2 linked regions of the Saccharophagus degradans 2-40 genome follow. The protein of the gene in region 2 interacts with the protein of the main gene of each other region in a pairwise test. Links are inferred from orthologs where the notes say so. Each region holds a gene or a part of one and is shown on either strand. Other genes may lie near its edges.

Region 1 (4,199 bases), 1.1 Mb from region 2 along the record:
AGATGCGCTAACAGTAACTGCCGTACTCATCGCTGTGGCTGTAGGTTTTTACGCGGTTTACCATCGCTTTGCCTCAGGTAGTGGGCACGGTAACGACCACGACCACTCCGCAGATGATAATGTGCACGATTTGCACCGCGAAGATTTAGATACTTTCCGCAGCTTTTTGCGCAGCCTTATTATGCACGGTGCAGTAGGTACCGCCCTAGGTGGCGTTGCTACCTTAGTTGGCGAGCCTCAAAACTTGCTTATTGCAGAAATTGCTGGCTGGAACTTCATTGAGTTCTACTTGGTTATGGCACCTATTTCTGTGCCTGCTTTAATTGGTGGTTTGCTCACCTGCGCAATACTAGAAAAGACAGGTATCTGCGGCTACGGAGCCAAATTACCCGATAGCGTGCGCCAAATATTGGTCGATTTTGATAAAAAGGAAACGGCAAAGCGCGGGTTTGGCGATAAGGCGCAATTACTTGTACAAGCGGTTGTCGCAGTAGTGCTTGTATTTGCATTAGCCTTGCACCTAGCGGAAGTTGGCCTTATTGGTTTGCTTATTATTGTTCTGCTAACCGCCTTTAACGGCATTACCGATGAACACCGCATTGGTCACGCTTTTGAAGAAGCGCTGCCCTTTACCGCGCTGCTAGTGGTGTTTTTCGCAGTTGTGGCTGTTATCCACGACCAGCATTTGTTTACACCGGTTATTGATTACGTTTTAGCCATGGAACAAGGTGCCCAGGCTCCTATGTTCTTTGTGGCTAACGGCGTGTTATCTATGATTAGTGATAATGTGTTTGTTGCTACCGTGTACATTAACGAAGTAAAAGCGGCATTCGATGCGGGTACTATTTCTCGTGAGCATTTTGATGTACTTGCTGTAGCAATTAATGCCGGCACCAACCTACCTAGCGTGGCGACACCAAACGGCCAAGCAGCATTTTTATTCCTGCTCACTTCTGCTCTTGCCCCGCTTATTCGCCTTTCGTACGGCAAAATGGTAATAATGGCGCTGCCCTACACAATCGTTCTTGGTGCGGTTGGCCTTGGGTCTGTAATACTCTTCTACTAAGAGTCTTACTTGTACGCTCATAGTAAAACGCCGAGGAATGCTCGGCGTTTTACGTTACAGGCTAAACTCTAATTCTTATGACTGCTTGAGCCAGAGGCATTCGCCGCCTGAAGCCTTGTCTATTTCAGCCAACTTTTTCTCGTGTAAAGCCAGCTCTTCTGCAGACGCTCTTATAATGGGGAGCGGTTTGCGATCGGCACTTACACGTACAAGCTCTTCACCACCGTCGTCCATGCCACTAGACGAACCCGCACCACCTAGGGCAAGGTTGGTTTGCCCACCGGTCATTAACAGGTAAACATCGGCTAGAATTTCAGCATCGAGCAAAGCGCCGTGAAGGTCTCGTGCGGAGTTATCTGCGCCGTAACGCTTACACAGGGCATCCAGGTTGTTCTTTTGCCCAGGGTGCTTGTTTCTTGCTAGTGCGAGCGTATCGAGAATAGAACAGCGGTCGTTTATAACTGTGCTGCCACGCCCTAGAAGGTTAAATTCGTGATTTAGAAAGCCCACATCGAACGGTGCGTTGTGAATGACTAGTTCTGCACCATCAACAAACGCCATAAACTCATCGGCTATATCTTTAAAAACCGGTTTGTCTGCTAGAAATTCGTTGGTAATGCCGTGAACTTCAATTGCGCCTTCATCAATTTCCCGTTCAGGTTTAATGTACTGGTGATAATGACGGCCCGTAAGCTTTCGATTTATTAGCTCAACACACCCTATCTCAATAATTCGGTGGCCTTGGCTTGGCTCTAGGCCCGTTGTCTCGGTATCGAGAACTATCTGTCTCATTCACAATGCCTTTCAAAGAAAATATAAAAATGTTTTTAAATATCAATAACATAAAGCTTGCTCGTAAAGCACTATGTTAACTGCAAAACCTTAAGGAAAGTATTTTGGTGCGATGGTACGGCGCCGCATAGGGAGCACATCTGCGCTGTGCCGACGCATGCCAGGATTAATAGCTCGTTTAGGCAAGGGCACCACATCCATTAATCCCTTAGTTGTTTTATCCCACGCTGGTTTTATGGGTGTGAGTCCAACCTTATCTTTGCGTGCAAAGATACAATATGTGCCCCCTAGTGGCAGATTCGTTTTAGCAAAACTGCGCTCTATTAGCCGTGTATTACGTAAGTATTTTTCGTTGTTTATGGGTACGCTGTATGCACCGTATTTAACATCTAGCGTTGAAAAGTCTAAAAACGCCAACCAATCTTTTAACCTTCTAACCCTTAAGCTTTGGCGCTTCCAAATAGGCGTTTTACCCGCAAAATGCGCAAATGGCTTAATACAGCCAGACACGCTAGTAGGGTTAAACCCCATTAAAATGATGTAACCCCTAGGCACGGTTACACGTGCGGCCTCTTTTAGCACCTGCTGGGGGTTAGCTGCAAAATCTAGGGTGTGGTGCAATATACACACATCAATACACTCATCGGGCAGTGGCAGGCTTTCCATATCTGCGCAGGCTTGTGCATTCTCGGCATGTTCATTGGCTAAAGGGCTTAATGAAAAACGGTGGTTTATTCTGCTGGAATCGTAAAACTTGTGCTCGGGTAGCACGCTAAGCTGCATTAAGTGGTACCCAAAATAGCCGCCCAACTCGTGCTCAATGGTCTGTTTTTGCGCATCGAGCAAGGCCACACCATAAGGCCCCTTGAACCACTCATGCAAATCGAGCATGGTATTTTGCAGAGGTTGAATTTGCCAGCGGTTGCGCAAAGTGTCCGCAAAACTGCCTATGCAGTTTTTTATCGAAAAGCTCATATTGGCCTCCCACGCGCCATATAGATTTCTGCCCCGCTCTAGTTTGAGACGCACCGCTGCACCTACATATACAGCTAGCGCGAGTTGGTGGCAGAGCAATTTTAGGTCATCATACCATTATTCAATCAATTTCTTACCTGCGGATGAACATGCAATTAGGTAGCCCTGTAAGCGTACACCCTATTCCCATATACCAAGGTAACTATGTGTGGGTAATGCGCCACACCTCGCAAAACAGTGTAGTTGTGGTGGACCCAGGCAGTGCAAGTGAAGTTATCGAGTACATTACGCAGCACGAGCTGACTATTGCGTCGATAATTATCACCCATAGCCACTGGGATCACGTAACGGGTATTGCAGAGCTTTGTGCCAATCTTCAACTTTGGCGTGACGAAGAACCAGTAGTTTATGGCCCAAGCGTTATACAGGATGTTACCCATCCAGTTGAAGATGGCGACCGGATTGAGCTATGTAAGGGCGTCGATGTGCCCTCCCTGCAAGTTATTGCTACACCAGGCCATATGCCTGAGCACCTATCCTACTTACTACCCCTTACCACACCTAAACTCTTTTGTGGTGACACTCTCTTTTCATGCGGTTGTGGGCGTATTCTTCAAGGCACCCATGAGCAGTTGCGTACCAGCCTAGATGCCATCAGCGCGCTACCTAGCCAAACAGAGGTTTATTGCACGCACGAATATACCCTCACAAACATTAAATTCGCACGTACTGTTGAGCCACAATCACAGGCGCTAATCGACTATGAGCAACGCGTACGCAGCTTGCGTAAAAACGATCTACCGAGCATTCCAACCACCATTGAGCGAGAAAAAGCCTTAAACCCTTTTTTGCGTTACAAGGAATTATCTATACAGCAGGCTGTCGAAAACCACTTGCGGCTCAAGGGCTTAACGGCCGCAGATGTTTTTAAGCATTTGAGACTTTGGAAAGATTCATTTTAAAGCGAGTTTCCCCACCGGAAAGCCACAAACCTCTCGGTTGCTTTTTTAGCCTTTCCCTTTAAACTGACGCCACTTTCCACCTAAGAGAAAGGTCGATTAAGCCGTAAAAGGCCAAGACTAGTAGCCAACCCGATGGCATACGTAACAGCGTGTGGCACGTAAGTTCTAAGAGTAAACAATAAAATTATGCAAATTACGTTATTTTCTCGCACTTTTGCGCGAACCACTCCGCTAGTCGCACTATTAGGTGTATTAATTGGCTTTCAAGGATGCGCTTATACTAAAAACGAAGCCGAATCTGAGCTTGTTATCGTATCAACTCCAGAAGAGCAGCTAGAAGCTGATATTGCTGAGCACTCGCTCGATGCTGAACCATTAGACGTCCCCGAAGCCGACGAGCCAAT
Region 2 (6,753 bases):
TCCGCACCGGAACGCGTAGGTTGCATTGGAATAAAAATTGTGTGGCGTTAGGATTGGCATCTGGATTTATAGAGCCATTGGAGTCGACAAGTATTCACTTGATCCAAAGGAGCATAGTTAAGCTTATGCTTTTGTTTCCTAAGGATGAGATTAAGCAAGCTGATAGGGATGAATTTAACCGACAAACGCGGGAAGAGCTGGAGCACATACGTGACTTTATAGTCTTGCACTATCGTGTTACAGACCGTACGGATACACCCTTTTGGCGCCATTGTAAGCAAATGGCAATACCTGATACCTTGCAACATCGGTTATCTTTGTTCGATGAAACTGGTCGGTTGTATAAGTACGATAAAGATTTATTTGGTGAGGCTTCGTGGGTGCAAGTAATGCTCGGCCAGGGGGTTTCCCCAAAATCCTATCACCCAATTGTTGATCTTATGGGAAGAGATGAGTTAAACCGATTTATGTCTTCTAACCTGACTAGTGTTCAACAAAGTGTTGACGCTTTTCCTCTGTACTCGGACTTCTTAAAAAAGTATTGCCCATACAAAGATGAAGGTTTAGATTTAAGAAAAAAAAACACTATAGAAAGTGTTAAGTTTTCATTTAATAAAGAAAGCTTGCCTGTAATAACTCCGATGGGCTTAAATTCTACACCTATTGTTTTATTAGATAGCGTGACTAATGACGGTGGTGCAGCATTAAGACAAATTGCTAAAACCTTAGATTTCGAGTTCGATACTAATACGATGTATCCTGGTGTGCGGGCGCAGTTGCCACGAGAATATGTATTAGGCGTTTTGGATAAAATGGATGGGGCTATAAGGCAAACTTATAAAATACCACCAACTCTAAAAACTAATGTAGTACAGGCTAGCTTCTCATTATTGACGCAAGAAGAAAAATCTCTCACGCCGTTTCAAAAAGTTCCTCATTTTGACAGCACTAACCCATATTTTTTCGCTATTTTACACTACCTTTCCACGGGTGATCATGGCGGTACTGGTTTTTTTCGGCATGAGCCCACAAACTTGGAAAGTATTGATGTCGAGACTAAAGCACTTTATATGAATGCCATAAATCAGTCTGCTAAATCTACTGGCTTTGGTTCGGAGGGGTATATAAAAGCTGCAAACGATGAGTTCGATTTATATCATCAGGTGGATTATCGCACAGATAGACTGGTTAGTTACCCAGGTAGTCTTCTACATTCAACAGTCGTTAAACCGGAATTGGATATTGGTTGGGATGTCGATACAGGAAGGTTAACGGCCAATATATTTATTGTGTATGAGTAGGTTTCTGCGCTTATTCTCGACCTAATAATTGTTGGTTCTTATTTGTGAGCACTAGGTGAAATGATGATCAAAAAAATAGTGGTGTTAGGTGGAGGCTCTGCTGGCTGGCTTACTGCCGCGATATTGGCCGCAGAATTTCAAGGGAATGAAGATTCAATGGTATCGATCTCTGTCATTGAGTCACCGGATGTGAAAACAATAGGAGTTGGTGAGGGTACTTGGCCCACAATGAAAGCCACTCTCCAAAGAATTGGTATATCTGAAACAGAGTTTATTAATAGCTGTAGCGCGTCTTTTAAGCAAGGTTCGAAGTTTGTTGGTTGGAAGACTGGTGTACCTGAAGACTCGTATCATCATCCTTTCACTTTGCCTGTAGGAATGGGGAAAGTGAATTTATATGCCGTTTGGCAAGACGAGACGGTTGCTCGACGGTCCTTTTCGTCAACTTTCTCTGCGCAACCCGTTGTAGCTGATCGTGGGCTAGGGCCAAAGCTTCACACTATGCCTGAATACGCTGGAGTATTTAATTACGGTTATCACTTGGATGCAGGAAAATTTTCCGAGCTACTTAAAAATCACTGCGTAAAAAAATTGAATGTTCGACATGTTTCTGATCATGTTGTTGAAGTGAATTGTGCTGAAGATGGATATATAGAATCGCTAGGTACTAGAGCATCAGGGGATGTTCAAGGTGATTTCTTTATTGATTGTAGTGGTACTTCAGGTTTACTTATTGGTAACTATTACGAAATAAAGTTAATCGATAAGAAAAAAAATTCGTTTAACGACTCGGCTATTACAGCTCATGTCCCATATTTTGATGAGTGTAATGATATTGGCTCGACGACAGTCGCTACGGCTCAATCTGCAGGGTGGGTCTGGGATATCGCACTATCTTCGAGGCGAGGGTGCGGATATGTTTATTCAAGTTCGCATATCACCGACGATGAAGCTGAGAACGAGTTTCGGGCTTATTTAGCAAGTTCCATTGGTGATAAAAATGCATCTCAGTTGGCTACAGGAAGAATTAATTTTTGTGCGGGATACAGAGAAAAGTTTTTTCATAAAAACTGTGTGGCAATAGGGATGTCAGCTGGGTTTATCGAACCATTAGAGGCATCGGCATTAGCGCTTGTCGAATTATCCGCAAATATGATCAGAGATGAGATGCCGTTCTGTAAAAAAAGCCTGCAAGAAGTAGAAAAGCGGTTTAACCGTGTGTTTGCTTACCGGTGGGAACGAATTATCGATTTTCTTAAATTGCACTATGTGTTTTCGGAGCGCAAAGGTTCTGACTATTGGGCAGATGCTGCAAGCGCAGATTCAATTCCTGATAGTTTAAAGTATCTGTTATCTGTTTGGCAGTTTCGTCCTCCTAACGTTTATGACTTTATGCAAGGAGAAGAGTTGTTTCCTGTGGCCAGTTATCAATATATTTTGTATGGGATGGGGTTTGAGATGGCCCCAAACGCCGTCGCTAGAGAGTCTGATAACGTCGCGTTAGGAAGACGGTTACTTAAAGAGCAGGAGGGGGCTTTAGATAAGTATTTAACCAATTTACCAACAAATCGCCAGCTGCTCGATAATATCTTAAAGTTCGGTATGCAAAAGCTTTGAAGTTAGTAAGGGATTGGCACGGAGAGCTGTTTAAGGCTGCTATCTCTAGAGCAAAGTTATGCGTTAGAATAGCCGCCGCACCTCAATTCTTTTAGTTACGCGCTTGGTTCTCTATGTCCTCTCAATTCGTCCACCTCCGTGTCCGCACAGAATTCTCCCTTGTCGATAGTATTATCCGGGTAAAGCCGCTTGTGGCGCGGGCTGCGCAGGCGCAGATGCCTGCAATTGCGGTGACGGATTTCCACAATTTCTTTGGCTTGGTTAAGTTCTACAAAGCGGCTCAAGGGGCGGGGGTTAAGCCTATTTGCGGTTGTGATTTTCGCATGGAGCCGTTGGACGAAGAGAGCAACCCAGCTATTTTTACGCTACTTGCGATGAACCCCGAGGGTTATCGCAATATTACCGAGCTTATTTCACTCAGTTACCAAAAGGGCCAGAAACACGGTGAGCCCTATATTAAGTTTGAGTGGTTGGAGAAGTTTTCGGCGGGTGTTATTGCGTTGTCTGGTGGGCGTGTTGGCGAGGTTGGTCAGGCGCTTGTGGGTAATCGGCAGGTGGATGCAGAGGCAGCGCTGCAGCGTTGGATAGATGTATACCCCAATCGCTTTTATATTGAATTACAGCGCACGGGGCGCGAAAACGAAGAGCGTTATTTGCACAAAGCTATGGCGTTGGCCGAAAAGTATCAATTGCCGGTAGTAGCAACTAACGATGTGCGATTTTTAGATCAAGATTTATTCGATGTGCACGAAGCGCGCGTATGTATTGGTGAAGGGCGCGCATTGGATGACCCTCGTCGAGAGCGCAAATACACTGATCAACAATACTTAAAAACTGCAGAAGAAATGCAGGAGTTGTTTAGTGATATTCCCGAAGCCATTGAAAACACCGTAGAAATTGCCAAGCGCTGCTCAATTGAAATTCAATTGGGCACGTACTTCCTGCCTGAATACCCCATTCCTGAAGGGATGACCGAGAACTCCTTTTTCGAAAAGATATCTTACGAAGGTTTGGAGCGGCGTTTAAAAACTATTCTAAAAGAAGACGATCCGGATTACGCGACGAAAAAACAGCCGTATTTAAACCGCTTGAAATTTGAGCTAGATATTATTATTCAGATGGGGTTCCCCGGGTACTTCCTCATCGTGATGGACTTTATCCAATGGGCCAAGGATCACAATATTCCTGTAGGGCCCGGTCGTGGTTCGGGTGCGGGTTCACTTGTGGCCTATGTGTTGGATATTACCGACTTAGACCCGCTGCAATATGATTTGCTATTCGAGCGATTCCTCAACCCAGAGCGGGTATCCATGCCGGATTTCGACGTGGATTTCTGTATGGAGAAACGCGACCAAGTAATCAGCTATGTGGCGGATAACTACGGGCGCGATGCGGTATCGCAAATTATTACCTTCGGTACCATGGCGGCGAAGGCTGTGGTGCGCGACGTTGCTCGTGTTCAAGGTAAATCCTACGGCTTGGCGGACAAGCTTTCTAAGATGATTCCGCCAGACCCAGGTATGACCCTTACCAAAGCCTTCGAGCAAGAGGAGCCGTTGCGAGAATTTTTGGCAATGGACGGTGATGGCCAAGAAATTTGGGATATGGCCCTTAAGCTAGAAGGTATAACCCGCAACGTAGGTAAGCACGCCGGTGGTGTTGTTATTGCGCCTACGCGTCTTGTGGATTTTGCGCCGCTGTATTGTGATGAGAGTGGATCGGGCCTTGTTACCCAGTTTGATAAAAACGACGTGGAGGAGGCGGGCCTCGTTAAGTTTGACTTTCTGGGTTTGCGTACACTTACTATCATCGATTGGGCAGTAAAAATGATCGATGCCCAGCGCACCAAGCTGGGTGACCCACCGTTAGATATTTCCGCAATTCCGCTGGATGACGCTAAAACATTTGCCCTGCTGAAGCGCGCAGAAACCACCGCGGTGTTCCAGCTGGAATCGCGCGGCATGAAAGACCTTATTACGCGTTTAAAACCCGATACACTCGAAGAAATGATCGCATTGGTTGCGCTTTTCCGGCCTGGGCCGCTGCAGTCGGGCATGGTTGATGACTTTATTAACCGTAAACATGGGCGGGCGCAGGTAGCCTACCCAGATGCGAAATATCAGCATGAATGCCTACAGCCTATTCTAGAGCCCACCTATGGGGTAATTGTTTACCAAGAACAGGTAATGCAAATTGCGCAGGAGCTGGCAGGTTATTCGCTCGGTGGCGCAGATTTGCTTCGCCGTGCAATGGGTAAGAAAAAACCCGAAGAAATGGCGAAGCAGCGCTCTACATTCCAAGACGGCGCAGCGTCTAAAGGTATCGACCCAGAACTTGCCATCAAAATTTTCGACTTGGTGGAAAAGTTCGCAGGTTACGGTTTTAACAAATCTCACTCCGCAGCTTATGCGTTAGTTTCTTACCAAACCGCTTGGTTGAAGGCGCATTTTCCTGCGCACTTTATGGCTGCCACCATGTCTTCGGATATGGATAAAACTGATAAGGTTGTAACCTTTATCGAAGAATGCCGCAATATGAAACTCAACCTATTGCCGCCGGATGTAAACCGCGGCGAGTTTCAATTTACGGTGGATGACGACAATAACGTCATATACGGTTTGGGTGCCATTAAAGGCTTAGGAGAAGGGCCCGTTGAGGCCATTATTGCGGCCCGTAAAGATGGTGGCGACTTTAAAGATTTGTTCGATTTTTGTGCGCGAGTGGATAGCAAGAAAATCAACAAACGCGCCCTAGAAGCGCTAGTGCGCAGTGGTGCGTTGGATAACCTCGGGCCTGGCATAGACGTTGATTACGACCGCGCCGTAATGGCGGCGGCAGTACCCGAAGCAGTGAAAGCCGCTGAGCAGAGTGCAGCCAATGCCAACGCGGGTATGAGCGACCTATTTGGTGAGGTTGTACCTGTAGCCAGTGAGCGTGGTGATGCTTATTCCGAGTTTACTCATGTGCGCCGCTGGAGTTTAAAAGAGCGTTTAAATGGTGAGCGCGATACCTTGGGCTTGTACCTCACGGGTCACCCCATTGATGAATACGACGAAGAGCTTAAGCACCTTGTTTCTAATCGCATAGTGAATTTAAAGCCAGATAGAGCCAAGCAAAAGGTTGCAGGTTTGGTAGTGGCGTTTCGGGTAATGAAAACCAAGCGCGGCGATAAAATGGCCTTTGTTACTTTGGATGATCGCACCGGACGCCTAGAAACAGCGGTATTTGCCGATACCTATAACGAATATAAAGACAAGTTAATTAAAGACGCGCTGCTAGTGATTGAGGGCCAAGTAAGTAACGATGATTACAGTGGCGGCCTTAAAATGCGCGCCGATTCCGTAATTGATATGAGCGAAGCGCGCGAGCAGAATGTAGCCGGTATTAAAGTGCATTGGCACATAGAAAAACTACCTAAAAATTACTCTAACCAGTTTAGAGATACGCTGCAACAATATAGCGATGGCGGTTGCCCTGTAACTATTATTTACCATAAGTCTGCAAGCTCGGTCGAGCTTAAGTTGGGGGACGATTGGCGGGTTCGCCCGAGCGAAGAACTATTAGTGAATCTGCGTGGTCAGTACGGTAACGATGCCGTGGAATTGCTGTATAAAACCAGTAGTCCTTCCTACTAAAACGGTGTTATTTAACATTAATTTAGCTGGGCAATAGGCGCAAAAAAACATACTTACCTTTTAGCCTTGGTGTGGTGGTGGTAAACTTGCGCACTATTTTTCGAAAGTTGGTCAAAATACACTCATTCTCCGCCTAATTACGGAGTGTGGAACAAGGTTTAAAAACATGAATCTTAATTATCTCGATTTCGAACAGCCTA

The links. Proteins that work in one complex are often made in the same cells at the same time.
Region 1: the proteins of dnaE (region 2) and dnaQ interact in binary tests that used the Escherichia coli proteins (3 or more experiments, as listed by UniProt). The link is inferred for Saccharophagus degradans 2-40 from one-to-one orthologs.

What each region holds. Positions count from the first base shown.
Region 1 is NC_007912.1:2,544,484-2,548,682, forward strand. Bases 1-2,843 are described here. They hold dnaQ (DNA polymerase III subunit epsilon), read right to left. Parts: upstream 1,859-2,843; coding sequence 1,142-1,858; downstream 1-1,141. Other genes in these bases: nhaB (sodium/proton antiporter NhaB), read left to right, coding at 1-1,066; SDE_RS10615 (class I SAM-dependent methyltransferase), read right to left, coding at 1,949-2,833. In the rest of the region: gloB (hydroxyacylglutathione hydrolase), read left to right, coding at 2,983-3,795; SDE_RS10625 (lytic transglycosylase), read left to right, coding at 3,982-4,199. UniProt on the Escherichia coli protein: DNA polymerase III is a complex, multichain enzyme responsible for most of the replicative synthesis in bacteria. The epsilon subunit contain the editing function and is a proofreading 3'-5' exonuclease.
Region 2 is NC_007912.1:1,425,169-1,431,921, forward strand. What follows is about bases 2,715-6,753. They hold dnaE (DNA polymerase III subunit alpha), read left to right. Parts: upstream 2,715-3,031; coding sequence 3,032-6,553; downstream 6,554-6,753. Other genes in these bases: SDE_RS05810 (tryptophan halogenase family protein), read left to right, coding at 2,715-2,918; SDE_RS05820 (acetyl-CoA carboxylase carboxyltransferase subunit alpha), read left to right, coding at 6,720-6,753. In the rest of the region: SDE_RS05805 (DUF6445 family protein), read left to right, coding at 1-1,301; more of SDE_RS05810, read left to right, coding at 1,365-2,714. UniProt on the Escherichia coli protein: DNA polymerase III is a complex, multichain enzyme responsible for most of the replicative synthesis in bacteria. This DNA polymerase also exhibits 3' to 5' exonuclease activity. The alpha chain is the DNA polymerase catalytic subunit.